One region of the Mycobacterium liflandii genome, then DNA from elsewhere that is predicted to be linked to it. Evidence: riboswitches for the same ligand, from Rfam matches in the RefSeq annotation. Region 1 holds a riboswitch; each other region holds the start of a gene.

Region 1 (9,993 bases):
GCTCTGGACGTCGTTTGGCGTCGACCACAAAAGAGACATTGGTCAGCGATCTCCGCTGCATTTTGGGTCCCGATTACGTCGCCCGCGCCCGCACGATTGCAAATGAGATGAGCAAACCTGGCGAAAGCGCCACGCGGGCAGCAGATCTTCTGGAAAATGAGGTGTCGGTTAGCTGAGTCGGCGAGGGGAAGGAGGGGAAGATGTGGACCACGGTACTGATCCTGGCGGTGATGACGGCGACCGAGCCGGTGCGTCTCGGGGTTGCCATCTTCCTGGTCTCCAAGCCGCGTCCGATGGTGAACCTGCTCGCATTCTGGTTCGGCGGTATGGCGACCGGGATCGGCGTCGCGCTGGCCGTTCTACTGCTGCTGGGTGACCTCGCCAACGCCATTGTCGACAACGTCTCGTCGCTGGCGGCAACGTCGGTTGTCGGGCACCTACAAGTCGGCTTGGGCGTCGTCGCGCTGCTGGTCGCTGCCCTGGTCGCGACGGGGTTCTCGGTGCGCTCACCGGCGCTGGTCGCTTCCGGCGCCGGAGACTCGTCGACGCTGATGGTCGCGGAGACCCCGACCCGCTTCTCCCGGTTGATGGCGAGCGCTCAGGGCGCTCTCGAAGGTGGGTTTCCCTGGGCCGCCTTCGTGGTTGGCCTCAGCTCGGCCGGCCCACCGCCGGTCGAATACCTGGTGGCGCTCACGGCCATCGGGGCCTCAGGGGCCGCAATGGGCACGCAGCTCAGCGCGACCTTCGTCTATCTGCTGGTAATGCTTGCGATCATCGAGATCCCGCTGATCAGCTACCTGGTGCACCCCGGCCGCACCGAGGCAACCATGCGGTGGCTGCGCAACTGGTTGCGAGCCCACCGGCGCCAGATCATCGCCGTTGCTGTCGGCTTGGCAGGTATTGCCCTGGTCACAAACGGTATGGGCACCATCTGAGCACGGCCCGCACGGCGTGGTTCCATTCAGGATGCTTTCGGACCCGATGGTCGACTAACAGTCCAAGACTGTGCCGCCGGCGTCCGGGCGGCCAATACTCCCCGGTAGGAAAGCGATCTATCGGATGACTTTGTAGCCACGGCGCTTTTGTAGCCGCCGCGGCAATATTTCGAACGAGGCCCACTGGAAATAGAGCCGCCAGTACCCGACGGTGTCGAACCGGCGGGTCGAGGTATAGACCGTGTCCGTTGGCACATAGAAGAACTTGCCGAGCTTGCGGGCCTGCTTGATCAGCAGCAGGTCCTCCCCCATGATGAGATGCTCGTCGAATCTGAGCTCCGGAAACAGCGAACGCTTGGCTATCTGGATGGCATATGAGCCACCCAACCGGTGCAGTAGGTCATAACAGGCGAACCAGGCGCGCGCGTGCCGGCCGCCACCGAGCGGCAGAACCTTCGTGGTACCCACGGAGAGCGTCTTGCGTGATGCCCGCAACTGCGCATCGAGATCGAGGAGGAAATTGGGCTTCAGGATCGTGTCCGCATCCAAGAAGACCACCCAGTCGCTGTGCGGTGACAGCCGGTCGATACCGAAGTTCTTTGCTGCCGATACTCCGGCCGTGTCGCTGGTGAAAACGCGGACGTTGCGGCCCTCGAACTGTCTTGCGACATCGAGGGTGCGGTCCGAGGAGCCGTTCTCCACCACGATTACTTCAAAGGACTCGGTGGGATATGAAAGGCTACTGGCGTGTTCGAGGGTGGAAGCGATGTATTCCTCTTCATTGTGTGCGGGAATGACGATAGAGAAACGCAGCTCCCGAGAGCCGGCCATATCGGTATTCCCCCCGGTTGAGGCCTCACCCAACACGAAGCGATCCTAGCAGGATCTGGTTGCTGGAACCCCGATAACGACCGGCGCGACGGGGCTATGCTCGGGGGCGCTTCGCTTTACAGGACGGAATAGCAGCCATGCACATCGCCAGAGAATCGAAAAGTGTTACTGAGTATTACCGCCCGACGCAGACGGAGATATTGCGGTTCGTTCCAACAACCGCACAACGGATCCTTGACCTCCACTGCGGGCAGGGCACGCTCGGGGCAACGCTCAAGGAGCGTACTGGCGCAGAGGTCTGGGGCATCGAGTCCGACTCACAAGCGGCCCAACAGGCCAGCGCGGCTATCGACCGGGTACTCGTCGGCACCGTAGCCGAGCGGATCGCGGAGCTGCCGGACAACCACTTTGACGTGATCGTCTGTAACGACGTCTTGGAGCGCCTGGTCGACCCGACTGCGACGCTGAAACAGCTTCGGTGCAAGCTCACGTCCGAGGGCGTCGTCGTCGCGGCGGTCCCTAACATCCGTTTCCTACCGGCTCTGAGCAAGGTGCTGTTTCGAAAGGATTTCCCGCAGGAGGATTTTGGCACCTTCGACCGCACCTACATTCGCTTCTTTACCCGCAGGAGCCTGGTGCGGTTGTTCAAGACGTCAGGCTTCGGGGTACGCCGGATCGCGGGAATCAACGCCTGGAACGGGGCCATTGGCGTAGCGCTGGCCGTACTGACCCTCGGATACTTCGCCGATGGCCGATACCTGCAATACGCCTGCATCGCGTCACCATCAGCTTCAAAGCCCACCTCCTGAGAGTTATCCCGAGAGGTTGTCGTCAGATTGAGGAAGCGGCCGAAGTCACTGCTCGAGCTGGTGGGCCGTGTACGTGATCGGGCTTCCCGGCGCCGCTTGCGGCAGCGTCCCGGGGGAAATAGCTTGCGCCACTTACGGCCATGAACACGCCGCATTGCCCGCTCCATGGCGGAGTTGGCGCCGATCAAGTACCGAAACTTCCCGAAATGCTTGTTGGCCGTTCCGCGGCCGAAATGGTTGATGTACGCCATCTCGGTTGTGTACAAACCGAACTCAGCATCGCGAGCACGCAGGGCTAGATCAAGGTCCACGCCCCACCCGTAGCGGCCGAAGGTGCGCAGGTCCATGCCTCCGACCGACCGCCAGCATTCTCGAGACAACGCAAGTGCGGTTCCCTCGACCGCACTTACCGCCCGATATCGCGGTCGGGGAATGTAGTTCGCGGCCTCGGGTTTCTGGTCATCTTCCGCGCACGGGAACCCGTGATCGATCATCGGCCCAACGATTCCGGTATCGGCGGGCAGGCGCGGATCGAGCAGGCCGGCGACGAATCCCTTTGAGATCCGGGTGTCGTTGTTGAGTGTCATCGCGTAGGAGTGCCCTTCCGAGAACGCAATTCGGAATCCGAGATCACTCCCCCCCGCCCAGCCCAGGTTTTCACGCGGCGTGACAACGCGTTCATTGCCGATCTTGGGGTAGTCGCCCCGGTTGTCGACGATCAGATACTCCGCGCTCTCGCGCTCCAAGTCACCGACCAATGCATGCGTGTACTCATGCTGCCCGAACACCGGGACAATAATCAGTACGGACATGAGTTGACCGTACACTGACCGGGTCGGCGCCCAAGTCCATTCCGGAACCAGCGCCGCAGTCGACGCCAAGGGCGGGGCCGCCGCCCAACGCCGACTGCATCAACCCGGCGCGCGGACGCGGTTGTTGCGCGCCAATAGTTCCAAGGGGTTGCCAAGCCACAGAACACAGACGCCTACGTCTGTGGCGTGGCAACCCCTTGGAACCGTGCGTCAGCTACGGACTCGCTCGTAAGGCTGCGATGCTCGCAATCCATGGCTCACGCCTGGACTTCGAGCAATCCAACGCGCCAGAGTGCGGCGTAGACGTGGCGCACCGGAACGCTCAGCAACCGAGCCGCGCCGGCGACCAGCGGGTCGCCCCCGACGAAGTCGCTGCGGTTGGCCGACTTCTTCTTGGCAGCCGGAGCCGGAGGTGGCGTTCCATCGCGTACTACCGTCAGCCGCGGCGCGGGCGATACGGTTACCACTTCGTCGAAAACAGCTACGGTCATGATGCCCTCCCGGACAGGTTCGAAACGAGAATGAATTGGACTGATATGTCCCGTCCCGTAGCGATTCCGATCCAAGAGCGTTTGGTCCGCAGACCATCTGCGTGGGCAGATTCAGCTGAGGACGTCGCGCTTGGGGCCGGATCGGGACGAAACATAGCCCGGATATCGACCCGGACTGCCACTGGAACTCATGCGTCCCTCACCTCCTCACAACCACGACGCGTGCGGATAACCGCACGATTTCCATGCGCAAAGGAGTACAGATGCCCGACGAACGTCGGAGAATCCACACCCCACTCGTCAAAGCTTTGGCACCACACGACGTGTCCGGTAAACCGGAAGCCACCTGGGCTCAACCCTTAAGCCGGGAGGAGCTGTCCTGACCCGGGGCGTCTTTCGACGTTCGGGGTCAGTGGCCTATGTTCGTGTAGCCGCCTCACCTAACGAGGTGCTTGCCTGACCGATCATGCATGACCGGGCTGCGCGGGTCAACGTGAACCGGTGCCCGTGTCCGATTCTTTACGCTTTCCCCCGGCACGCTGACAGCTTTTCGCCAGGTTAGACGCTTCTGACCTGGGCTTTTGATACCGAAGTCGATGTATTTGAGATGGCTTTGAATCAGGTGTCGACGATCAATCGGCGAGTCGCTCCAGCCGCCCGATGGTGTCGATGAACTCCTCGACCATCTCCAGCACCACCGACCGAGTCGGCCGCACACGGTCAAGCGAACCGACAACCTGACCCACGAAATAGGTGGCCAGTTCCCGTGCCTTGGCTCCGGGTTGGACGGCAGCCTGGTTGATTCGGATCTGCGAATCGGTGATCAGCGTGGTCTGCAGCGGCATACCAAGGGGTTCGGGGGTATCGGGGCGGGCCCATTCGTCGGTCCAGGCGGTGCGCAGCATCCGTGCCGGTTTGCCCGTCATCGACCGCGAACGCACGGTATCCGAGGAGGTCGCCGCCAAGAACTTGTCCTTGACCGCCGGGACCGTCTCGGCTTCCTCGGTGGTCAACCAAACCGACCCGCACCACACGCCTTCGGCTCCAAGGGCCAGTGCGGCGGCGATCTGGCGGCCGCGGGCGATGCCGCCGGCGGCCAGTACGGGTGTCGGCGCAACCGCATCCACCACCTCGGGAACCAGCACCATCGTGGCCACCTCGCCGGTATGACCGCCGGCCTCGGTGCCCTGCGCGACGATCAGGTCGACACCGGCCGCCGCGTGTCGTCGCGCGTGTTGGGTGGTCCCGGCCAGGGCCGCTACCAGCACTTCCTTCTTGTGAGCCCGCTCGACGAGATCGCTCGGCGGCGGCCCCAGCGCACTGGCAATCAGGCGGATGTCGTGGCTGAAGGCCACGTCCAACAGCGGCTCGTAGCCTTTCGGCGAGATGTTGAGCCCTCCCCCGGATCGCGAAATCCGCTCCGCTCCGGCTTCCGGGGACGGTGCGATGCCGTAGCGGGCCAGCAGTTCCTCGACGAACGCCCGATGCGCTTTGGGCACCAACTCGCGAGCCTGCACCGGGTCGATTCCTCCCTGCTCCGCCCCGACGTATTTGGGCGGCAACAACAGGTCAACTCCGTAGGGCTTTCCGCGCGTTTGCTCCTCGATCCAGGTCAGCTCGCTCTCCAGCCGTTTCGGGCTGTGAGCGGTGGCACCCAGAATCCCGAAACCGCCCGCGTTGGTCACCGCGGCGACCACGTCTCGGCAGTGGCTAAAAGCGCAGATGGGAAACTCGACGCCGAGCATTTCGGCCACTCTGGTTCGCATTTCCCGACGCTAAGAATCCCAGACCGATATGTCAATCGAATCGCATGACACTCAACGCGTTACGTGTTCAGCCTTCGCGAACTCGGCCGAAGAATTCACCCGTGCTGTTCCGCAACTGCGGCGACGTTGCCGCTAGGGCGAACAGCCATCGGGCGGCCAGCTCGCCACGCCATCCTCCAACGGAACCTTGAGGCTGTGCAGGATCGAGGCAACCATGCGCCACGCACTGATCGCGGTGACGAGTTCGGTAAGAACCGTTACGTCCCCATGCAATTCGCGCTCACACTCCGCCCAGCTCGAGGCACTCACCGCGCCGTCGCGCACGATGTCGTCGGTCGCCGCCAACACAGCACGCTCGGTCGGACCGAATCCGTTGTATTGGCGCCAATCACGCACCCCGAGTAGGTTCTGGGCGGAGACCCCCAGGCCGGAGGCAACGCGCCAGTGCTGGGTCCATTCGTAGTCGCACGCGGTAAGCCACCCGATCCGCATGATCACCAATTCGCGCAGCCGAGGGTCGAGGGCGCCATGCCAGAGCATGGTCGCGAGCAGGTCGTTGAAGGTCCGGGCCAGCCGCGGATGGTTCAGTAACGCCTGAAAGATGCTGAGCTCAGCCATGTAGTTGGGCACGCCCGCTTCGTCGGCGGCGGCCTTGGCCTCGTTGACCGACAGTAGTGGCACGCGGGGAATAGTCATAGTCTATCACTCCGTTGGGCTCGCCGACTACCAGCACACTATGAACTATCAACTCGCGAGTCAATTGCAGACTCGTTGCGGCGCAGCACAAAACGGCCATCACATGACAAACTGCGCGCTGCCGCGGCATTGGACAGGTCCCGCGACACGCATTTCCCAAGACGCTCGCTTTGCGTGGCTGGGCGGCCGAACCGGCTACGCTGCGGATGCTGCCAACTCCAATAGACGTCAAGAGACTTACTTCAATAGATGTAGAGATCGGTCTGTGGCTAAATCACATGTCACCCCCGTAGCGGTGATCGGAATGGGGTGCCGGCTCCCCAAGGGCATCGACTCTCCGGAGAAGTTCTGGACGGCGTTGCTGCGCGGGGACGACCTGATCACCGAGATTCCCGCCGACCGCTGGGACGCCGATGAGTACTACGACCCCGAACCGGGCGTGCCGGACCACTCGGTGTCGCGCTGGGGCGGATTCCTCGACGATGTGGCCGGTTTTGATCCGGAGTTCTTCGGGATCAGCGAGCGTGAAGCCATCGCGATAGATCCCCAGCACCGCTTGCTGTTGCAGACGTCATGGGAAGCCGTCGAGCATGCCGGCATGCCACCGATGTCGCTGAGCGGCTCGCTGACCGGGGTGTTCGTCGGGATGTGTCATGACGACTACGCATTTGTCACCGACGATGCCGGCGCGCTGGGTGATGCCTACGCGTTCACGGGAACCGCGTTCAGCATGGCTTCCGGTCGGGTGTCCTATGCCCTGGGCCTGCGCGGTCCAGCCATGACGGTGGATACGGCCTGTTCGTCGAGTTTGCTTGCGGTGCATATGGCCTGTCGCAGTCTGGACGGGGGTGAGAGTGACCTTGCTCTGGCGGGTGGCTGCATGCTCATGCTCGAACCGGATGTGTTCAGCTCGGCATCCGCGCAAGGCATGCTCTCTCCGACCGGCCGTTGCCGCACCTTCGATGCCTCCGCCGATGGGTTTGTCCGCTCCGAGGGCTGCGCAGTGTTGGTGCTCAAGCGGCTTCCCGATGCCGTGCGCGACGGCGATCGAGTCCTTGCCGTGCTGCGCGGCACGGCAACCAACCAAGACGGACGCACCGACAACATCTCGACCCCCTCGCCCGACGCCCAGGTCGCGGCCTACCGAGCGGCGCTGGCTGTCGCCGGCGTCGACGCCGATACCGTTGGCATGGTCGAGGCGCATGGCACCGGAACGCCGGTTGGTGATCCGATCGAATTCAGCAGCCTGGCACAGGTCTACGGCAGCAACGGGAACCCGTGCGCGGTCGGATCGGCCAAGAGCAGTGTGGGCCACACCGAGGCCGCCGCCGGGGCGGTGGGGATCATCAAGGCCGTCCTTTCCCTCCAACATGGCCTGGTACCGCCGATGGTGCATCACACCCGGCTCCCCGATGAGCTAGCCGAAATCGACAGCGCACTGTTTGTGCCACAAGCGATTACGCCTTGGCCGGAAGGCAACGGCCGGACCCCTCGGCGGGCGGCGGTGTCGTCGTATGGCATGTCGGGCAGCAACGTTCATGTCATCCTCGAGCAAGCCCCCGAGCCGGCCGTTTACCGCAACGGCACAGCCGGGTTGGGCGATGCGTTGCTGTTCACGGTGTCCGCCAGCTCGACAGAGGCGTTGCGGCAGACCGCCGAACGGCTCGCCGACTGGATCGACAATCACGAAGTATCGCCGTCGGATTTGGCCTACACCCTGGCACGCCGACGGTCCCATCAACCGGTGCGAGCCGGACTCATCGCCGGCGACCGAACCGAGTTGGCCCACCGATTACGCGAGGCAGCCGCCGGCGATACCCCCTATCCGGCCGCCGTCGGCCGCGACGATCTCGGCCCGGTGTGGGTGTTCTCCGGGCAGGGTTCGCAGTGGGCGACCATGGGTGCGAGCTTGCTGGCCAATGAACCGGTTTTCGCCGCTACCGTGGCCGAGCTCGAGCCGCTGATCGCCGCCGAGTCCGGCTTTTCGGTGACCGAGGCGATGACGGCGATGGAGACGGTGACCGGCATCGACCGGGTGCAACCAACGCTATTTGCCATACAGGTAGCGCTGGCACAGGCAATGAGGTCATACGGGGTCCATCCCGGGGCGGTCATCGGCCACTCCCTCGGCGAGGTGGCGGCTGCCGTCGTGGCCGGGGCGTTATCGCTGGCCGATGGGGTGAAGGTCATTTGTCGCCGCTCCCGGCTGTGCACCCGGCTCGCGGGTAGCGGCGCGATGACGTCGGTGGAGCTGCCCGCCGCACGAGTACGCGAAGACCTGGTCCGTCATCGGGCCAAGGACGTTGTGGTTGCGGTGGTGGCTTCGCCGCAGTCCACCGTGATCGGCGGGGCCACCGACACCGTGCGCGAGCTGGTCGCAGCCTGGGAAGAGCGCGAGGTGATGGCTCGTGAGGTGGCCGTCGACGTGGCATCTCACACCCCGCAGGTCGAGCCGATCCTCGGCGAACTTTCCGAACTACTGGCGGATGTCGAGCCGCTGGCGCCGCAGGTCCCGTACTACTCGGCGACCTCCTTCGACCCGCGCGAACGGCCGCGCTGCGACGCCCGCTACTGGGTCGACAACCTGCGTCATGCGGTGCGTTTTTCGGCAGCGGTGCGCGCGGCACTTGACGACGGCTACCGGGTTTTCAGCGAGTTGTCACCGCACCCGCTGCTGACCCGCGCTGTCGAGCAGACCGCGGCAAGCCTGGATATCCCCGCCGCAGCCCTGCCGGCGATGCGACGCAACCAGCCGCTGCCCCACGGGTTGCGTGGCTTGGTGGCCGACCTGCACAGCGCGGGCGCCGCGGTGGACTTCGCAACGCTATGCCCCGACGGGCAATTGGTGGATGCTCCGCTACCCGTGTGGGCGAATCGTCGTCTCCTGCTCACAGCGGCGGATACCAGGCGACACGGATGCGCCAACAGCGTTGCAGCGCAACCTCTTTTAGGGGCGCACGTCGATCTGCTGGAGGAACCGGTGCGGCACGCGTGGCAGTCCGAAATCGGCACCGCCACGCTCCCCTGGTTGGGCGATCACCAGGTGAACAGTGTGGCCGCGCTGCCGGGGGCCGCATACTGCGAAATGGCGCTCACGGCTGCCAATACGGTATTCGGCGATCTGTCGGAGGTCGGCGACATCGGCTTCCACGAGATGCTGCTACTCGACGATGAAACCGCGGCAGGCGCTGTCGCTTTGCTCGAGGCACCCGGGATCGCCAGCTTCGCTGTGGACACAGTTCGCGGCGGCGAAAAGGTGCGCCGCAGTACCGCACTACTGCGTGCGGTCGAGCGCGACTCGCAACCGGCGGGCTATGACATCGAGGCGCTGCTAGCCGCCCATGCCTGCCGTCTGGACGGAGACGAACTGCGGGAATGGTTCGGCAAGAACGGAATTCACTATGGCCCCGCGTTCACGGGCCTGGTCGCGGCGCATGTCTGTGAACGCGGCAGCGATGCGGTGCTCGCCGAGATCAGCTTGCCGGGTTCGATGCGCACCCAACAGGCCGGCTATCTGGTCCACCCGGCATTGTTGGACGCCTGCTTCCAGTCGGTTCTCGCGCACCCGGTTGTGCGGGAAATGGGCAACGACGGCTTGCTGTTGCCGTTGGGTGTGCGTCGGCTGCGTTCCCATGCATCGACCCGCGACGCAC
Region 2 (9,993 bases), 2.9 Mb from region 1:
CGCGCTAGACCTGGCCCGCAATGTCATCGACATGCAGCTGCCGCGTCACCGTATCGACACGGGAACGTGGGGGGTGATGGGTATCGGCATGGGCTACTCCATCGCGGCCGCGGTGGAGACCGGCCGGCCCGTCGTCGCAATCGAAGGGGATAGTGCATTTGGTTTCAGCGGCATGGAGGTCGAGACCATCTGCCGCTACCAGCTTCCCGTCACCGTGGTCATCCTCAACAACGGCGGCGTCTACCGTGGCGACGAGGCCACCAAGGCCCAGGCCACAGACGCCAGTCCCAACGACCCCGCCCCCACTGTGTTGAGCGCCCACGCACGCCACGAGCTGATCGCAGAAGCATTCGGCGGCAAGGGATATCACGTCACCACCTCGACTGAGCTGCGGTCGGCGCTGACCGCGGCGCTCGCATCCAACGGACCCACCGTCATCGACTGCGAACTCGACCCGGCCGCCGGTGTGGAGAGCGGGCACCTAGCCAGCCTAAATCCCACTAGCGCGGCCACCCCAGCGCGGGTCAGCGCCGGCGGCTGATCTCCATCAGCCGCGTTTGGAAGAACTCATCCAACGCGAGCCCCTGGGCGCTGGTCATCAGCGCCCTGGCGACGGGAAATCCAGGCCCGGTGGAACTGGTAGCCAAGGCGACCTGGGCTTTCACCACCGGGCTGACCAGTTGGACCGGGCGTATCTCACCGCCCGCGGGTGTGGTCCATAGCCAGGTGTGCGGCACAATGGACGCCGAATTCCCCGTGGCGACCTGAGCGAACAGCGAAGCAACGGAATCGGTTTCAACCTGCGGACTGACCGTGATGGCGTGGTCGGCGAAGGCCGCGTCGATGATTTGCCGGTCTCGCATATCCGAGGAGAGCAGGGCCAGTGGTAGCTGCGCGGCATCGAGCCAGCTCAGCGTCGACACGCCCGGGGGCAACATCTCCGGCGGCGCCAGCAGCACATAGCGCTCCTCGTACAGCGGCACCAAGTCAACGTCATGACCATCGTCGGAGGACGTATACACGATGGCGGCGTCCAGCTCGAAGTCACGCAGCCGCCGGTACAGCTCGGTGACCGCCAACCGGGAACAGATCTGCGCCTTCACCAACGGGTGCGCCGAGCAGAAGTCCGACAGCACCAGCGACGCAGTTGTCGAGGCAGACGGAACGGTGCCCAAACGCAGCGTTCCGGTGATCCCCGATCGCACCGCGTCCACCTCTGCCTTGAAGGCGTCGTGCTCGGCGATGATCCGCTTGGCCCAGACCACCAACCGCTCACCCTCCGGGGTGAGCCCCTCGAAGCTGTGGCCCCGATTGATCAAGGTGACGTTGAGTTCACGTTCGAGCTTGGCGATTGCCGAGGACAAGGCGGGCTGCGACACATAACACTTCTCCGCCGCCCGGGCGAAGTGGCGTTCCTGAGCTACCGCGACGAAGTACTCCAGTTGACGGAAGAGCACTGACACCTCCTCGGTCATGGGTACCGATTCGCTGAGGCTATCGCCCCCACCGGACCGTTGTCGCCCGCCGGTCCCCGATTGGGCCGCCAGGTCCTGCACCGTCGCGACAAGGTCCGCGCGCCATTGGGCGGTTCTCGTTACCCCGCAGCGCGGTTGGACCGCAGGCGCGGCGCGACGAGCCAGCCCGGACGTACGCGGAATCGGTATCGCTACCAGCGAATCCGACCCCGGAATCTGCGCCAACGTCAATTCCGGATTGATTTTCGGCGCACCGAGGAGTTTCACCCGAGACCCCGAATATGGGCCCGAATCCCGACCCCCAGGCTAACTGAGAATTGTTTGCTACACCCCGCGAGTGGGCACCTAACAACTAGAATGCGTTTAGTTGCTCGCACCATCTCGAAGGGCGGACGCCATGCGTCGAATAATTCGTTATCTATTCGTTATGGTTGCGATTACAGTATTGGCGGTCGTGGCAGCGGGCAGTCCCGCCACCGCGGCCCTGCCGGCCGCAGAGCCGATTCCGGGCGTTGCTTCGGTGTTGCCCGCGAACGGAGCGGTGGTAGGAGTGGCGCACCCCGTGGTGGTGACGTTCACCGCGCCAGTGACCAACCGCCGCGCCGCCCAACGGACCATTCACGTCCTTTCACCGAGCAACATGACCGGACACTTCCAGTGGGTCCAAAGCAACCTCGTGCAGTGGGTGCCGGACCGATACTGGCCCACCCACACGCGCGTTTCGGTGGGGGTGCAGGAACTGACCACCGGCTTCGAGACCGGTGACGAGCTGCTCGGTGTGGCCAGCATCTCCGCGCACACCTTCACCGTCAGCCGCAACGGTGACGTGCTGCGCACCATGCCGGCGTCGATGGGCAAACCCAGTCGCCCCACTCCGATCGGCAGCTTCACCGCCTTGTCCAAAGAGCGCACCGTTGTCATGGACTCCCGCACCATCGGCATCCCGCTGAACTCGTCGGAGGGGTACATGATCACCGCCTCCTACGCGGTTCGGGTCACGTGGAGCGGAGTGTATGTCCATTCGGCGCCGTGGTCGGTGAACTCACAGGGCTACGCCAATGTGAGCCACGGGTGCATCAACCTGAGCCCGGATAACGCGGCGTGGTACTTCGACAGCGTCAACGTCGGCGATCCGATCGAGGTGGTCGGCTAGTCTTTGCGGCGCGCACAACGGTGCTGGCTGCCGGCTGAATCATCCAGCCGGTCAGCCGATCCCGGCCTGCACCACCTTGACAACCACCAGCACCACCGCGACCACGAGGTAGGCCCGCAGGGTGAATAGGCCCAGCCGGTGTGCCGGCGACATGGCCGGGCGGGCAAGGTCGGTCAGATTGGGGGTACACCACTGGGCCCGGTCCTGTTGGCGAATGGCACGCCGTTCGGCACGGCTGAGCAACTTGGCGTCGTTGATCTCATCGACCTCCCCGGGATCCAGCCCGCCGCCCAGGGATTGCGAGATGGCCTCCGCGTCGCGTCGGCCGCTGCGCCGGCGGCCGGTGATGAGCACCGCAGCGCCGCCCATCATGCCGATCGCCGCGCCGGCCACCAGACCTATCTCGATGGCGGCGGTCGACAGGCGCGGAAAGAAGGTCGTTACCGTCAGCGCCAGCGACAGCAAGACCAGACACCAGACCGTGGTCCAAGCAATAATGTTCTGCCGCAGGGTGTTTACCCACGGACCCAGTACCGCATGGTCGTTGCAGAGCAACACCAGAAATACCGTTGCCGACGGTAGCAGGATGCCGGCGAGGGCCTGCACACCCTGGGTCACCAAGCCGAGCAAGTAGTCGGGGCTGAACGCTACCGCGGCTGAAATCGCAAGTAGCGCCGCGTAGCCGCCGTAGAACAGCGGGGCCTCACTGATCTTCCAGTGCAGCGAGTGCCTTTTGCCCATCGCGTCGCCAACGGCATAGGTGGTGGCCAGCCCGATGGCGTTCGCGCCGATCAGCGATGCGTCGAGTAGCACGACTGCGAACAGGATGCCCACGGTGGAGCCGAAGTGGTTGGTCAAACTCGTTGCGACCGCGCCCGCGTCACTGAAGTGGCCGACGTCGGAGGTGCCGGCCAGGCCGAATGCGGTCACCGCCATCAGCGCTGTCGCCCCGACGATCACCACGACGATGCCGAGTACCAGATCCGCTCGTGCGTAGGGAATCCAGCGCGCCGTGATGCGCTTGTCCACCACGTTGGACTGCTGAAAGAACAACTGCCATGGTGCGATCGTGGTGCCGACGATCGCCACGATGAGCAACAGCACCGTGGAGTCCAGTCCTCCGGGGAAGCGTGGCACCAAACCACCCACCGTCCCCGAGAACGTCGGATGCACCAGTAGCGCCATCGGAATGATCACCACGTTGACCGCGATCAGCAGAAACATCATCTGCTCCCAGCGGCGAAATGAGCCGCCGGCGACCACCGCGAACAACAGCACCGCGGCGGCCGGGATGGCGACCGCCTTCGGGCAGCCGAGAAAGCCGAGGGCCATTGATACGCCGATGAATTCGGTGACGATGGTCAGCGCATTGAGGATCAACAGGTCGCCGACGCTGAACGCGCCCCAGAACTTGCCGAAGCGCTCGAAGATCAGTCGCGCGTGCCCGACCCTTACGACCGCACCCAGGCGCAACACCATTTCCTGGTTCACGTATAGCACCGGGATCAGCAAGGCCAGGGTCCAGAGCAGGGTCATCCCGTAGTTCTGGCCGGCCTGAGCGTAAGTGGCGACACCACCGGCGTCGTTGTCGCCGACCATCACGATCAGCCCGGGACCGCTGATGACCATCAGGGTCCGCAGACGCTGCCACCGCCGGGAAGCTACGCCGTCGCCATCCCGCCGGATCCGGCCGAACGCACCAACGATGTCGCCGGTATGGGCCGAATCCAGGACGGCGGCGTCGGCGGAGTGCACAGCGGAATTCGGGGCACCGCGACGCGAAGTGGATATCGAGGTCATCAACGTCTCGCTATCGATACAGAGGTGGCGAACCGGACAGCGCAAGCCACTCCCGGCGACGGACACCGGGTCAGCGTCCGCCGCCGAGTTCGTTGCGGCTCAGGGAATTAGCGGTAGTTGTTGGTGCCCAGATCTGGATGTCCACCCAGCGACGCGGTAACCACCGCGATCGGCATCCTGGACACGTAGCAGTTGGCGCGCTCCTGCGGTGTCAGGACGAAGTGGGCGGACCACTTGTTGGTCAGCCGCCGGCCCGCACTGAGCAGCGAACGTCCCGGAAAACCGGTCATGTAGGGAATACGTTGTGTAGCAACCAAAGCCATGATCTTACTCCTGGTGGGAAAACCGATCGGCTTACGTCATTCAACGCGTCAAGGTGTCCCGGGCCTTCATGGCGCTGGTGCCCCACGGATTGGGCACAGATCCTGGTGAAGGCCCGACAAGGCTTAGGCGGTAGAAGAAATGCCGGAACCGGATCGGGGGAAGACGGATTTCGGATAGGGACTATCGCCCGGACTGATGTCACTCATGTCTCGCCCTCACCTCCTCACGGCCATGACACACGGGGGTGTCGTCACATCACCTATGCAAGAGGGATGACCGTACGGCGACGCATCGTCGAACGCACTCCTCTCGTGGGAGCTTCGGCACTGCACGGCGTATCCGGACTATCCGGAAGCCACTTGGGCTCAACCCTTAGGCCGGGAAGAGCTGTCCTGACCCGGGGCATCTCTCGACGTTCGGGGTCAGTGGCCTGTATCCATGCAGACGCCTCGCCTACCGAGGTGCTTGCGGGAACCATGCTCGCACCGAAACCCGCTGCTCGTCAAACGGCTATTTGGTAACGGCCACCACCAACGATGGCACTGGCGATGGTGGCGGCCTACCCTCGCCGGCATGGGCACCACTTTGCAGGACGCCAAAGTCGCCGCGGCGCTGGACCGGATGTACGCCGCAGCCGCAAACGAAATGACGGCGCTGCGCGAGCGACGCGCTGAAATCGAACGGCTGTGGTCTGGGGATGCGCAGCAACGGGCCGACGCGATGAGCGAGTTCTACATCCCGGTGACACCGGAGGCCGGCCGACTCATGTATGCGCTGATCCGTGCGATCCGACCCACGACCGTCGTCGAGTTCGGAATGTCGTTCGGCATATCCACCATCCATCTCGCGGCCGCGGTTCGCGACAACGGCAGCGGCCGGGTGGTGACCACCGAACTCAACGCCAGCAAGATCGCCGCCGCCAAGCAGACCTTCGCCGACACCGAGCTGGCCGACGTGATCACCGTCGCCGAAGGGGATGCGCTCGCGACGCTGACAACCGTGCCCGGACTGGTCCAATTCGTGCTGCTCGACGGCTGGAAAGACCTGTACCTACCCGTCGTCAGGCTGCTGGAGCCGGTGCTGCCGGCGGGTGCATTGATCCTTGCCGACAACACCGAGTCCGCCGGTTCCCGGCCGTACCTGGACTACATCCGGGACCCCGCCAACGGCTACGTGAGCTTCAACTTTCCCGCCAGAAGCCGCGACAGCATGGAAATCAGCTGTCGCACGGCCGATTAACGACTAGCGCAACGACTCCTCGAGCCACGGTATCAGCCACTTCACACCCTCTGGGGTGAGGTGAACGCCGTCACTGCGCACCTGAATCCCGTCAACCTTGGCCGTATAAACCCCATCTGGGGACAGCTTCTTGTTGAGGTCGATGATCCCGACGTTTCGGTGTTGGCTAACTGTCTTGCGCAACATGTCGTTCCATTGCCTGACCCGGTCCGGCTGGTCCTCCGGGTACAAGCGGCCATCCGGCTTCTCGCCGCCCCGGCTGTAGGGCACCGTGGCCACCATCACCCGGACACCACTGGATCCGACGATCTTGAGCGCCCGCTGCAATTCGAAGTTGAGATACCCATCGAAGGTCGGGTCTCCGATGTGAGTCCACTTTCCTTCGTTCACCCGGTCCACGGTCTCCCAGCGACCGATGATCAGCAGCGCGACATCGGGCCGGTCTTGACTGACCTGGGCGGACCATCTGCTGGGCCAGGTATCGCACTCCGGCCGTTGCTCCAATGTCTGACCGATGTAGCGATACGGCGTGCCCCGCACCAGGCTGCAACCGATGACGGTGTGGTCGATAAATCGGAATCCGGGTGTGGCGGGCAGGTAATGCATCATGGTCCAGCCGATCGAGTCACCGAACACCGAAACGGTGAATGGCCGGTTCGGATCTCGTGGCGCGGCGGCTGGCCCCGGCGCGGCCGGCTCCGGCGGTGACGGTGAGACCGCGGCGACCGCCGAAACGCCGGGTGGCAGGCCTACCTCACGCAGGCCCGGGCCTGTGCCGACCGGGATAACCAGCATGGTGGCGGCGGCCGCGCTGGCGACGGTGGCCGCCGCCAGGGGTAGCAGCGGTACTCGCGCCGGGCGCCAGCGCCGGATCGGTTGCTCGAACAGCCACCACGACAACGCGGCGATAGCCACGGTGAGGGCACACCGCGCGGCGAACAGCCGCATTCCGGTCCACCCGGTGCGCTCGCCGTTGAGGGCCAAAAAGATCGGCCAGTGCCACAGGTAGATGCCGTAGGAGATGGTGCCCAGCCAGACCAGCGGGCGCCACGTCAGCAAACGCGCGACCGCTCCGCGTTGTTCCAGCGCAACCGGCGCCACCACGAAGACCGCGGCCAGGGCGACCAGGATCAGCAGACCGTGGCGGAACTCGTTGACGTTTCCGGTGGCAAAGTGGGTGAGCGCCGCCAAGCCCGCCACCCCGATGACCGGCAGAAAGCGGGCGACGCGCCGCCCCCACCGGGTCCAGACCAGGCACCAGCCGTGGTTGAGCGCCGTCCAATCGCGCACCAACAACGCCGCCGCCGCGGCGCCGACCAACAAGGCCTGGGCCCGAGTATCGGTGCCAAAATAGATCCGGTCACGCGTTGACTCGGACGCAAAGACAATGGCCGCCGCGCCAGAGGCCAGGGCCCCCAGGGTGCCGATCACGAATATGGTGAACCGGACGCCGCCGAGGGTGGCCCGCTGGAAATAGCGCCTGGCCCGGGCCGCCAAGAGCAGTGTCACCGCGATCAACAACAGCGGCCATACGATGTAGTACTGCTCCTCCACCCCCAACGACCAGGTGTGTTGCAGCGGCGAGGGGAGCGCGCCCTGGGTGAAGTAGTCGGTCTTCTGTGCGACGAACCGCCAGTTGGCCATCCACAGGAAGGCCGCCAGCGCGTCGTTACGCAGTCCGGTGAGCGCCTGGTAGGGCAACAGCTCGCGGGCCGCGGCGACGGTGAGCACCATCAGCACCAGCGCCGGCAGCAGCCGGCGCGCGCGGCGAATCCAGAATCCGGTCAGATCGATCCGACCGGAGCGACCCAATTCGTCCAAGAGCAGCGAGGTGATCAGGAAGCCGCTCAGGACGAAGAAGACGTCCACGCCGATGAAGCCGCCGCCCACTCCGGGAACGCCGCCGTGCCCGACGAGCACCAGCGCGACGGCCACCGCGCGCAGGCCGTCCAGCGCAGGAATTCCGCGCTGTCGCCCCGCGCGGTCCCAGATTGCGGTGCGGCCCGCACGTCGCACCGGAGCAATCCAACGTTTGCGGGTAGCAGAAGAATCCGGCGCGGGGTCATACCCGCCCGGCTCAGTGCTTGCTGTTAGCGTGCCCGGAGCACCCTGTCGCCCCGCGCCAAAGTTGCTGCCGATACGTCGCTGCCCCTCCTCGTGATCCCAGCAAGCTTAGATGCGGCAGCGGTGGATCCTTTTGCAGACACGCCTAGGTGTAGCAAGGTTTTTCGACGACTTGGCCGCTATTTCGGGCTAGGCCGGGCCGGCCGGTTGCGCATCGGCAGCGTTGATGCCCAGTTCCTCCAACACCGCGCTGGTATCGGCGCCCAACTGCGGGGCCGGACCCGATACCCGGCCCGGGGTCCGGGAGAACCAGGTCGGCACTCCCGGGAAGCGAACCGGTCCGTGGGCAGTGTCGATGGTTTCGAAGAATCCGACGGCATTCAGATGCTGGTTGTCGAACAATTCCGCCGGACTCGACAGCGCTGACGCGGGTATCTCGAGCTCCTCGAGCAGATCCAGCCATTCCTGGGTGGTCCGCGCCGCAAAGGTCTCGGCCAGCAGCGCGTACACGGTGTCGATCTGGCGGGCCCGGCCCTCGAGGGTGACGTACTGCTCGCTGGCCCATGGGGGCCGTACCGCATCGACGAAAGCGGCCCAGTGTTTGTCGTTGTAGATCAGCGCGGCAAGGTAGCCGTCGCTGGTGCGATACGGCCGCCGATTGGGCGCCACGGTGCGGGGATAGACCGCCGGGCCCAGCGGCGGATCGAACATCGCGCCGTTGGCGTGTTCGACCAGCATGAACGACGCCACGGCCTCGAACATCCCGATCTCGACCTCTTGGCCCTGCCCGGTACGTTCCCGGTGGAACAGGGCCATCATGGTCGCGTAGAGCGCGGTGAGTCCGGCGACCTTGTCCGCCATTATCGTTCCCACGTAGCTGGGCTCACCCGTGAGCTGCTCTTGCACGGACGGCAGTCCGCACGCCGCCTGAATGGTGTCGTCATAGGCCGGCAGATCCCGGTTGGGGCCGCGCCGGCCGTATCCGTAGCAGTTGGTGTAGACGATGGCCGGGTTGATGGCGGCGACCTCGGGGTAGCTCAGCCCAAGCCGGGCGATCGCCTTGGCGCGCATGGAATGGATGAAGACATCGGCCCCTTCGATCAGGGCCCGCACGGCAGCCTGGCCGGAATCGGACTTCAGGTCGATGACGGCGCTGCGCTTGCCCCGGTTGACGTTGACGAACACGCCGCTCATGCCGGCGGCCGGACCAACCGAGACGTACCGGGTGTCGTCGCCTTGCGGGGGCTCGATCTTGATGACATCGGCCCCCATGTCGGCCATGATCTGGGTACAGTAGGGCCCCATCACCATCGCGGTGAGATCGACGACGCGCACGCCGGACAGCGGGCCGGTGCGCTTCCCGGCACCGGCCCCCAAACTAGAGTCGCAATCGGACCCGCAATTAGACATGGTGCACGCTTCCTCGATTCGCCCACGCGGCCGACTCGAAACTGTAGCGGATGTGGTCTGAATGTCCGCTGGGGACCACGGGAAAGACCAGTGGTGCGGCCAGATCTCGGATGGCGTAGAGCCCTTCGGCAACATCTTCCATCGACCAGGACAGGCGCTGCACGCCGGGACTTTCGGCGACCACCGCCCGCGCCACCCGGCCCGCGATGGCGATCAACATCTCACCGTTGACCGGACAGGACTCGTGCGCCAGCAAACCGACCACCGGGGCCACCAGCTCGGTGCCCATCGGCGGGTACGACGAAATATCCAGGCCGTCAGCCATTCTGGTCACCGCGGAGGGAACGATGACGTTGCACAAAACACCACTGGCCGCGCCCTCGACGGCGGCGACATTGGACAAGCCGATCAAGCCGGCTTTTGCCGCGGCGTAATTGGCGACCCCCTGGTTGCCGTACAGGCCGCCGATCGAGGAAGCCAACACGATGCGGCCGTAAAGTTGGTCACACATCAACCCGAAGGCCGGCC
Region 3 (9,993 bases), 940 kb from region 1:
GATCCGCTGGGCACTCCCCTGCTGAGCCCGAGCGTCGGCCCGCTGATCGGCTTGCCCCGGCTGACGATATTCACTGGGACTCATGACGTGCTCAATCCCGATGCGCGCGCGTTGCGGGAGCGCGCCGCTGACGAGGGGCTCGACATCGGATGGTATGAACGCGACAGAGGTTTACACGTGTGGATGCTGATGCCGGGCCATGATGCGGCCGCGGCGCTGGCCCGGATGAGCGAGGGGCTGAGCGGTTGAACCGGGTACTGGTGATTGGTTCTGGTTTCGCGGGACTGTGGGCGGCCCTGGGCGCCGCGCGGCGAGTCGAGGAGCTCGCCGTACCGCCCGGGTCCGTCGACATTACGGTGTTGAGCGCCAAACCGTTTCACGATATCCGGGTTCGCAACTACGAAACCGATCTGAGTACCTGTCGGATCCCGCTCGCCGACCTCCTCGATCCAGCCGGGGTCTCACATATTCCCGCGGTGGTGGTTGGGATCGACGCCGCGGCACGCCGAGTGCGCACCGCCGACGGCCAGACGTACGAATACGACCGCTTGGTGCTCGCCTCGGGTAGTCAGGTGGCCAAGCCCGACCTTCCTGGCCTGCAGGAGTTCGGATTCGATGTGGACACCTATGAGGGTGCCGTCCGGCTGCAATGTCACCTGCAACAACTGGCCGATCGGCCGCCAGCGGCCGCCGCGGCCACGGTCGTGGTGGTGGGAGCCGGGTTGACCGGGATCGAAACCGCTTGCGAGCTGCCCGCTCGGCTCGCAAAGTTGTTCGCCCACAGTGCCGTCGTCCCCCGAGTGGTACTGGTGGACCACAACCCCGTGGTCGGCTCGGATATGGGTGCGTCAGCGCGGCCGGTGATCGAGGAAGCGTTGTCCGAGGTCGGTGTTGAGACCAGGACCGCGGTCGGTGTTACCGCGGTCACCGAGGCTGGCGTGGCGCTGTCATCGGGTGAGCTGCTCGAGGCAGCCACCGTGGTGTGATGCGCCGGCATGCGCGCAAATTCGCTGGCCGAACAACTGCCGGTACACCGTGATCGGCTGGGGCGTGTCGAGGTGGACGACTACCTGCGGGTGGTTGGGGTTCCCGAGATATTCGCCGCGGGCGATGTGGCCGCCGCCCAGATGGACGACGACCACGTGTCGGTGATGTCGTGTCAGCACGGGCGGCCGATGGGACGGTATGCGGGCTACAACGTGATCAGCGACCTGTTCGGCGAGCCACTGCTGGCCCTGCGGATTCCCTGGTATGTAACGGTTCTCGATCTGGGACCGGCCGGCGCGGTCTACACCGAGGGGTGGGACCGGATGGTGGTGTCGCGTGGCGCGAAGGCCAAGGCCACCAAGCAGACCATCAACACTGAGCGGATCTACCCGCCGCTGACCCGAGATCGCGCGGACCTGTTGGCAGCCGCCGCTCCGGACCTACAGGACCGGCCGTAGGTCAGTCCGGCTCGGTGCCGGGCAGCACGGGATTGGACTGCTCACCTGCGTACCAATGCACTGCGTAGATGCCTGGTTGTAGGGACAGCTCGGCCACCAGCCGCTCTAGCTTGGCGGGCGTGTGACCGTCCAAAAGGATGTGGGCGGTCAACGCGATGTTGTCGTCGTTGGCCTGGCCAGTGTGAATGCCACGGAGAATGATGTCGTTTCTGGCGATGTGTTGGACGATCTGGGCGCGCGCGTACTTCGCCGTCTTGGGGCGGCAGAGAACCTGTAGGCGATAGGGCTGCAGGCCTTCATCCTCTTCGACCCCGTTGTCGTGGTCGATCAGTCGGCCCAGTGGGCGTCCCAGCAAGTGAACGCTGACGATGGTGCCGGTAGCGATCAGCGCAAAGATCAAGTGTCCGGAGGCCGCCAGCACGCCCACCGCTGCCGAGCACCACAGGGTGGCGGCGGTGTTGAGGCCGCGGACGTTGAATCCCTCCCGCAGGATTACTCCACCGCCGAGAAACCCGATACCGGACACGACGTAGGACGCGACCCTGGTGGGGCTGCTGTCCTCGGTCGCGACGGCGTACAAGACGAATAGCGTGGCTCCGGTGGCCACCAGGGCATTGGTGCGCAACCCGGCCATGCGCGCGCGCCATTGCCGCTCGATGCCGATGAGGGCGCCACAGCCGAGTCCGACCGCCAATCGAAGTGTGAACTCAGCAACGCTCAGGTTCTGCACTGGCGTCGCACTCCCTTCCTGACCGACACGATGGCGACGGCAGCTAAGCACGCCTGGGTTAACGACAGGTGGAGTCAAGGCGAACCGGCCGCATCGTAGTGGTACTCAGCGACGACCTACCGGCGGCTCAGGGGCGATCCATTCGGTGCGATTTGGGCAATTTCGTTTTCGGCCGCATGGTTGAGCCGAAAGCCGCGACCTGCTAGATCAGGCGTGGCTGAGGTGATGCGGACAGTAGTAGGTCGCCGCCAGCACAGCGAACTGCGATGCCGCCTCCATATTGAATCCGGGATTGTGGGTCTTCATATCATGAACCAGTTCCAGGCCGGATTCGCCGCCGTCCAGACACCAGCACACCGCCTTGGCCGATCCGATGGCTTGGTCCGGGTTGGAATAAGTGATACCGGCATTTTGCAGTGCGGCAAGAAAGCCGACATCGTCCCCCCCGCCTTCGTCAGGGTGTGCGTGCGCGGGCGCGGCCAGCCAAATCATGGCAGACAGCCCGAGGAGAGCAAATAGCGTTTTCATTGTTAGCCATTCTCCGATCCCACAGCAGTTGCCTATTGCCAATTATTCCAGCTCGAGCTGGGGCATAGCTGTTAAATGTGTGTGGTCTAGCCACTGCCGCAGCGGAATGCGGCACTGGCATCGATGATGCCCACCGTTGCGAGTCGAAATTCCCCGAATGCTGTTCCAATCTTCTTGGCGCGCAGGTTATTTGGCGCTCTAGTGACGCGATTGTGGCAGCGCAGCGCGGGTAAGACGCTTCGAGATCCCGGCATCGGGGCCCATCATTGGGCAGCTCCAACGTCGAACTGCACTTCCCCACTAGCCTGGCTGCGCATCGGTGGGCACGACTTTGGCTTTGTCGCCTTTGGACAGGTGCACAGCATGGATACCGGGTTTCTTCGCCAGCTGCTCCAAGAGACTGTCAAGACCTTCCTGATCGACAGTATGGTGCTGGACACTTTCGGGCTTCTCCGATATTTGCGCGACCAGACGTTTCAACTTTTCCGGTGAAGTGGCGTCTTTGAGGTCTTTGAGCGGAGTGAGGCGACTGCGGACGCCGGCGCGTTTGTACGCGTCCGGGGCCCCGGCACCAAAGGCACTTCCGAGCATGCCCGCCACTGCCATGGAGCTGAGCAGCCCTCCCTCGCCGAGTGCCGCTGCCGGGACGGCCTCGGGTCCGGCGGCCGACAGCGCGGCGGCTACGGTCCTGATGGTCGGCGTGGCCGCGGCCCAGCTCGGTGGAACCGTCAATTTTCCGACCAGGGTGCCGCGCCCCCAGTGCGGCGTCATCGCCTCCGGCTGTATCGCGCTGAACAGCGTGCCCTGGTTCCAGTGCGGAGCCAGCCCGAGGCCGCCTCCCAACGCGTCCTTGGGAAGCGGGCCGAGCCCGGGGTGCGGGGCGAACTTGAGGAACTGCGAGGCGGGGAAGTTGATCAGCAGGCCGATGTCGTTAAACCCGGTGGTGAAGTTCAGCGGAGTCTTGATGGCGTTGTACAGCGTTAAATAGGTCGTCGCGCCGGATGGCCCGAAAAGGCCGTTCAGCAGCGCGGTGACCGCTGCGGTATAGCCGGTGCTGAGGTCGGCACCCAACTGCAGTAACCAGGAGATGGGGCCAGTTGCCAGCAGGTCCTGCACGGTGGCGGCCGGGGAGGCAGCGGCAGCTTGGCCCACCACTGCGGCTTGACTGGCCAACCCGGCAGCATTGACGACTTGCGGTGGTTCGGCAAATGGCGTGACTTCGCTGGCGGCCGCCGACGAGCTGGCGTAGCCGTCCATCGCGGTGGCGTCTTGTGCCCACATTTCAGCGTATTGCGACTCGGCCGCGGCGATGGCCGCAGTGTTCTGGCCGAATAGGTTGGTGGCCACCAGCATTGCCAATTGCGCGCGATTGGCCGCGATCTCGACCGGTGGCACGTGTGCGGCAAACGCGGTCTCGTAGGCGGTCGCCGCGGCGGTGGCCTGTGTCGCCGCCTGCGCGGCTTGTGCGGCGGTGGCGCCCATCCACGTCACGTAGGGTGCGACCGCGGCCGCCATCGCCAGCGAGGACGGACCTATCCATGGCCCGCTGGTCAGGCTTGCGATCACCGAGGAAAACGCGGCGGCCGTGGACTGCAATTCCGCGGCAACCGCGTCCCAGGCTGCCGCGGCGGCCAGCAACGGCCCCGATCCAGGACCGGTGTACATCCGGCCCGAGTTGATCTCCGGCGGAAACGCTGCATAGAACATGCGGTACCCCTTACCTGGACTTCTGTGCCTGGATCGCCCGGGCCGGGCTGCTGTAGGAGTTCTCGTGATTCATGGCAGTCGGCGTCCTATTCGTCGAGCGCCGGGATCACGATGATGGTGGCGGCGGCTGGGTCGGCCTCGGCAACAACCCCGCCGAGCGAGTTCGCCACGACACCCCCACTGGACGAACCAAACGTGCTGGCCCCCATGGCACGTCCGGCGAGGCTGGACAGCGCCATCTGGCCGAAGACCCCCGCCTCGCCCGGTAGCCCAGCGGTCGGCGCGGCCGCCAGGTTGGTGGATAGCACCGATGAGACCAGTCGCATCGCGGGTGCGGCCTGAGTCCAGCCTTGCGGCACCGACATGCTGCCCACCAGGGCGGCGCGCCCCATCGTCCCCGATACCGAGTTCGATACCGACGCCGAAGTCAATCCGACGCCGCCGGGACTGATCTCCGGAACCAGCGGCGCCAGCGTCCCGGTGATCGCTTTCGGACTGTAGAAGGCGTTGAGCCCCTGAGCGTTTTGCACGTAGGCGTAGACCTGCCCGAAAGACAGGAACGGGCCACCCGGTATCGAACTGATCCCCTGCAGTGAGAATGGCCCGGTCAAGGTTGCCATGATGGTATTCCAGTTCGCCAGGTTGGTGGCGAGCCATGGAGGCAGGGACACCTCGGGCAGGATGGACGCCGCGGTCGGTGCGGCGCTCGTTGTCGCGAGGGTTTGCAGCGCATTCGGTACCGAGGTGATCAGTCCGGCCAGCTGGGACACTACGTCTGAGCTGGCGGCGGTACTGCTGGCCTGGGCCACGGCGACGGATTGAGCGGCCCCCGCCACCGGATTCGTGGTTTGCGGCGGCTCGGTAAATGGCGTCAGCGCCGAGGCCGCGGCCGCAGTGCCGGCATAGGCGTACATTGCCGCCGCGTCTTGGGCCCACATCTCCAGGTATTGGGCTTCGGCGGCCGCGATAGCGGGAGTGTTTTGTCCGAAGATGTTGGTCGCGATCAGCGCCATCAGTAACGCGCGATTGGCCGCGATCACCGGCGGTGGCACCGTGGCCGCAAATGCCGTCTCATACGCGCCGGCGGCCAGCTTCGCCTGGGTGGCGGCCTGCTCGGCTTGAACGCCCGTGGTATTGATCCAGGTCACGTAGGGTGCGGCCGCTGCCGCCATCGTGATCGACGACGCACCGGTCCACGGTGCCACGGTCAAGCCTTGGACCGTTGAGCCATACGAAGCTGCCATGGATTGCAGCTCGGCGGCCAGCTCGTCCCACGCCGCGGCCGCAGCTATCAGCGGCGCCGCGCCTGGCCCCACATACATCCGCCCCGAGTTGATCTCCGGCGGAAGCGCCCCAAAGTCAATCATCTGCTACCTCCGGTTCTTAGCTGAACGCCAGGGTAATCACGAAGCTGTAGTCCCGCACGATGCTGGCCTCGGCTCTTATCGAACTCATTAACCACCCCCTGAACTCTCCAATGATTGATCCACCGAGCCACAACAAAAACTATCTCATATCCCCGCGGAAAAAATCCCAAATCGTCCTTTGGCTAGCCACTATTCGCGCCCCCATGGCCGCATACGACGTTGATCTTGAATGAGGCATATTTGCACCGCGTTCCCGCCGCGTGATCTCGATGTTAAAAATCGATCTCACCACCCCAGCGGCGCGTGTGAAGCTTCCGCTCAGCGATGCACTGCCGCCACTACCTATGCACCTAGACACAGTTATAACCCAACTCATGGCAAACCACCGCCCAGGCGGAGCCGCGTTCACCATCAACGCAGAGGACAAACACGATCGATGGGCGATTATTGACACACAAGTCCATATTTGTATTTTGCAGGCGAAATCGCACGGCGCCATTCTCGAACGAGCGGAAATGTCCCACTAAGAACAGCATTACAGTTTCACTAATATGAATTCATGTAGTAATTTCACGCTACCCACCGTAATGACCGACGGTGCGACGCTACCAACGGATAAGGCTGCCGCATGGCCTCCCGGATTTGATGCGTGATGGCGAGGAGTTTGATTGCTGAACACGTGGGTGCGAACGTCGCCAACTGCCAGGGGGAACGATGTCCACTCCCGTGGCGCAGGCAGTTACCGGCGCAGTACCGGATCAGCCGGAGCCGGGGCTCCAGACGACCGGGTAAGCATCGACTTCACCGAACTGACGGCTGCTCGTCATGGGGCGTTCTCCTTGCGTCGGAGGAAGGTTACGCACCTCGCGGGCAACCAGGTTCACAATCGGCTGTTACTCGGCTGGCTGGTTGCTGCAGGTTTGCTGGCAGGCCATCGCCCGGCGTGCCATGACGGTCCCGCGGCCGGGCGTGAAGCTTGTGCGCTGCAAATACCGCAGCCCACGGAGCAACATGACTACCGGACGTGGTCGACGATGTCCTTTGCGTGATCCGACTTCGCCTCGGCCGCAGATTTCCCCGCAGCTATCCCGCCGCGGGAGGGCGGGCGACAAAGATGGGGCGGAAGCCGTATTGGGGCAAAGCCCGCCCAAACGGCTGCCCAGCCATATTCCCGAACGGCATGCCGGGCATGCCGGCCGCCGCCGTCGGCGGAGGCGCGACCATCGGTGTGCCGCCCAGGGCTGAACCCAGCGGGCTGGCCAGTGGAGCTGCCCCCGTCCAACTCGGCGGCACCGACAACTTGCCGACGATGGCGGCGTTGCCCGCGGCCGCCAGCCCGGCCTGGCCACCGACGGACCCGAGCGGCGCGGAAAGCGCACCGCCGAGCGCGCCAGAACCCGTGGTTCCGAGCGCGTCCTCGGCCGCATCCGCCACCGCTGCGGTGCCCAGCATGCCGAGAAAGGGGGTGACCATATTGCTCGGCAGCAGAAAGCCGGTCGAGGCGATGGTGTTCCAGATATTGGCGTTGGGCCCGAACTCCGACCACAGCGTGGCTAGCCAGGACTGGCCATTGCCGGACAGCAACGTGCTCAGCAGCCCGGACGGCGCGGATGCCGAAGTGTTGGAAGACGCCAGTCCCTGCAACACGTTGGGAACTGCCGACATCAGCTGGGCCAGCGTTGACTGCTGTGCCAGCAGCCCAGCCGGATTGGTGTTGTGCTGCGGCTCGAGGAACTCGCTTAGCCGCGTGGCGGCGGCCGACGAGCCGGCATAGCCGTACATGGCCATGGCGTCCTGGGCCCACATCTCGCAGTATTGGGCCTCTACGGCTGCGATTGCCGGAGTATTCTGCCCCAGCACATTGGTCGCGACCAGCACCATCAATTGAGCCCGATTAGCTGTAATCACCGTGGGCGCCACGGTGGCCGAGAAGGCAGCTTCGTAGGCTGCCGCAGCGGCTGCCGCCTGTACCGCACTCTCCTCAGCCTGCGCGGCGGTGGTGCTCATCCATGCCACGTACGGCGCTGCCGCAGCCGCCATCGAGGCCGACGCCGGGCCGTACCATTCCTCGCCGGTCAACGCCCTGAGCACTGAGTCGTAGGACAACACGGTGACGCGAAGCTCCGCAGCCAGGCCCTTCCAGGCTGAGGCTGCGGCAAGCATCGGGGCGGAGCCTGGCCCCGAATACATACGTGCGGAATTGATTTCGGGTGGCAGTGTGGCGAAATCCAGACTGGCGGTCATCGCTGGCTTCTTTCTCTACCTGGCCGTGATGGCGTTGGCGGCCGTTACGGCCGAGTGGGACGCGGGGCGGGCATCGGGTTGCGTAGCCCTAGCGCCCGATTGCGCTCCGGTGCACGCTCGGTGCCCTATACATGGGCGCTATCCACCGAATTATGTTGTGGCCCAGCTTTATATCGGTCCAGGGGCCACATGGCATCGGGCTTCTCCTGACGCACAACGACACAGCGCCGATACCGCAACTTCGCGCGCTTCAGCTACACGTCCGCAGCACAGGCTAAGGCGTGCCGATCAAACAAACGTGGATGAAACCGTGTCAGATAACGAAAAGGGCGCCGGGATCGGATCGAAACGAAATGGCCGTTGGTCTCGAATACGGTCTATCACCGGGACTCACTTCGCACTCACCTCCTCGGGGCCGGGGCACGCGGGGTGCCAGTCACACAGCACATAGAGGCGAGTGCCCAGCACGACGACTGAGCGCGGCACCCCTCTCGTCAGAGCTTTGGCACCACACGGCGTATCCGACGCTTTCAAGCCGGAAGTCACTTGGGCTCAACCCTTAAGCCGGGAAGAGCTGTCCTGACCCGGGGCGTCTTTCGACGTTCGAGGTCAGTGGCCTGTATCCGTGCAGACGCCTCACCTAGCGAAGTGCTTGCAGAGGTCATAGTTTCACTCGAAGCGGTGACCGTCAACCCAACGCGCCCGTGGCTGCCCGATCATGCCGGTAAGGCGATGCGCCATCGTGTGCCGGGTTTTGTTTCATCGCAGCGCTTTTCGCTGTCTTCAGGTCACACACGCGGAGCGGCGCAACTCCGCCGGCTTCGGTGCAAGCGCGTTGTTCAGCCGCCCGAGAGCGGGCGCGGCATTATCGTCAGCCGGAATCCGTACCGGGGTCCGGTGCCGTAGCTGCGCGCGTAGGCGCCCGGAGCAGGTACCCCGGGTACGCCAGGCATCGCCGCACTCGCCTCCGGGGCGGTAGCGGTGCCAGCGCCCGGGAGCGCGGTGGCGACATGATCTGTCACTTCGGTGGTCCCCGCCCAGCTCGGCGGGACCGACAGTCGACCCACCATGGTCGCCTGGTTGGTTCCCGCGGCGACTCCCCCCAGGCCCGATTGCGGAACTGTCATTCTTGTCCAAACGGCATCGCCGGAATCGGATCCCGTAATTGGCAACGCAATCCCTGGTAAGCCGTCTAGGGCCAACGCATTGACGTCGGCCATTGCCGATATCACGGCGGGCACGACGATCCCCGGAGCCGTGTATCCGGCCGAGATGACTCCATTTGCCAATGAGGAGTTCAAGAAGGTCCCGAAGGCGTTTCCATCGTTGCCGTCCAGAAAGTTCAGGATGTCAGCAAGCAGACCCGACCCTGCAATGGTGTCCAGCGGTGCCGCCGCCGGTGCGGCGAGTCCTTGCAGACTTGCCGGTACCGCGGACATGAGTTGGGGCAGTTCGGTCTGCGTGAGGCCGCCCATAGCGGTACTCGCCGCCTGGGCAACCGCCGCGGTCTGACCCGCCAGCCCGGAGCGGCTGGCGGTGTGTGCTGGTTCCGAAAATGGTTCCAACGTGGATGCCACCGCGGAACCGGCCGCATACCCGTACATGGCTGTCGCATCCTGCGCCCACATCTCGGCGTATTCGGCCTCGGTAGCCGCGATCGCCGGTGTGTTGATGCCCAGAAAATTGGTAGCCACCAGCGTCAGCAACTGCACCCGGTTCGCCGCAACCACACTCGGCGGCACCGTCATGGCGAACGCGGCCTCGAACGCCGCCGCGGCCGCCGCCGCCTGACCGGCCGTCTGCGCGGCCTGTAGCCCGGTGGCGCTCAGCCACGTCACATACGGGGCCGCCGCTGCCGCCATAGCCGCCGAAGCTGGCCCCAGCCAGCCGTCGCTGAGCAAAGCCGAGAGCACCGACTCGTATGCCGCTGCCGTCAAAAGCATTTCCGCGGAAACGTCATCCCACGCCGCCA

The links. Region 1 has a riboswitch for magnesium ahead of CKW46_RS18090 (Rv1535 family protein). Riboswitches for the same ligand answer to the same signal wherever they lie in the genome.
Region 2: it holds a riboswitch for magnesium, as region 1 does, so the genes downstream of both, CKW46_RS03865 (hypothetical protein) here and CKW46_RS18090 (Rv1535 family protein) in region 1, are expected to answer to the same signal.
Region 3: it holds a riboswitch for magnesium, as region 1 does, so the genes downstream of both, CKW46_RS14060 (PPE family protein) here and CKW46_RS18090 (Rv1535 family protein) in region 1, are expected to answer to the same signal.

Annotation. Positions count from the first base shown of each region.
Region 1 is NZ_CP023138.1:4,059,317-4,069,309, forward strand. Features, by position in the region: gene CKW46_RS18065 (glycosyltransferase) at 1-176, shown strand, start outside; gene CKW46_RS18070 (GAP family protein) at 201-935, shown strand; gene CKW46_RS18075 (glycosyltransferase family 2 protein) at 1,053-1,802, opposite strand; gene CKW46_RS18080 (class I SAM-dependent methyltransferase) at 1,904-2,575, shown strand; partial or broken gene CKW46_RS18085 (glycosyltransferase family protein) at 2,677-3,402, opposite strand; gene CKW46_RS18090 (Rv1535 family protein) at 3,645-3,878, opposite strand; M-box (ykoK) riboswitch at 4,164-4,333, opposite strand; gene CKW46_RS18095 (nitronate monooxygenase) at 4,511-5,644, opposite strand; gene CKW46_RS18100 (carboxymuconolactone decarboxylase family protein) at 5,777-6,340, opposite strand; partial or broken gene pks2 (sulfolipid-1 biosynthesis phthioceranic/hydroxyphthioceranic acid synthase) at 6,645-9,993, shown strand, end outside.
Region 2 is NZ_CP023138.1:821,561-831,553, reverse strand. Features, by position in the region: gene oxc (oxalyl-CoA decarboxylase) at 1-541, shown strand, start outside; gene CKW46_RS03880 (LysR family transcriptional regulator) at 525-1,457, opposite strand; gene CKW46_RS03875 (L,D-transpeptidase) at 1,873-2,628, shown strand; gene CKW46_RS03870 (NRAMP family divalent metal transporter) at 2,680-4,428, opposite strand; gene CKW46_RS03865 (hypothetical protein) at 4,536-4,751, opposite strand; M-box (ykoK) riboswitch at 5,050-5,220, opposite strand; gene CKW46_RS03860 (O-methyltransferase) at 5,326-5,991, shown strand; gene CKW46_RS03855 (SGNH/GDSL hydrolase family protein) at 5,995-8,007, opposite strand; gene CKW46_RS03850 (CaiB/BaiF CoA transferase family protein) at 8,245-9,465, opposite strand; gene CKW46_RS03845 (SDR family NAD(P)-dependent oxidoreductase) at 9,458-9,993, opposite strand, start outside.
Region 3 is NZ_CP023138.1:3,119,985-3,129,977, reverse strand. Features, by position in the region: gene CKW46_RS14090 (alpha/beta hydrolase fold domain-containing protein) at 1-249, shown strand, start outside; partial or broken gene CKW46_RS14085 (NAD(P)/FAD-dependent oxidoreductase) at 246-1,445, shown strand; gene CKW46_RS14080 (MgtC/SapB family protein) at 1,447-2,175, opposite strand; gene CKW46_RS14075 (DUF732 domain-containing protein) at 2,383-2,745, opposite strand; gene CKW46_RS14070 (PPE family protein) at 3,004-4,410, opposite strand; gene CKW46_RS14065 (PPE family protein) at 4,497-5,777, opposite strand; gene CKW46_RS14060 (PPE family protein) at 6,861-8,021, opposite strand; M-box (ykoK) riboswitch at 8,501-8,676, opposite strand; gene CKW46_RS14055 (PPE family protein) at 8,861-9,993, opposite strand, start outside.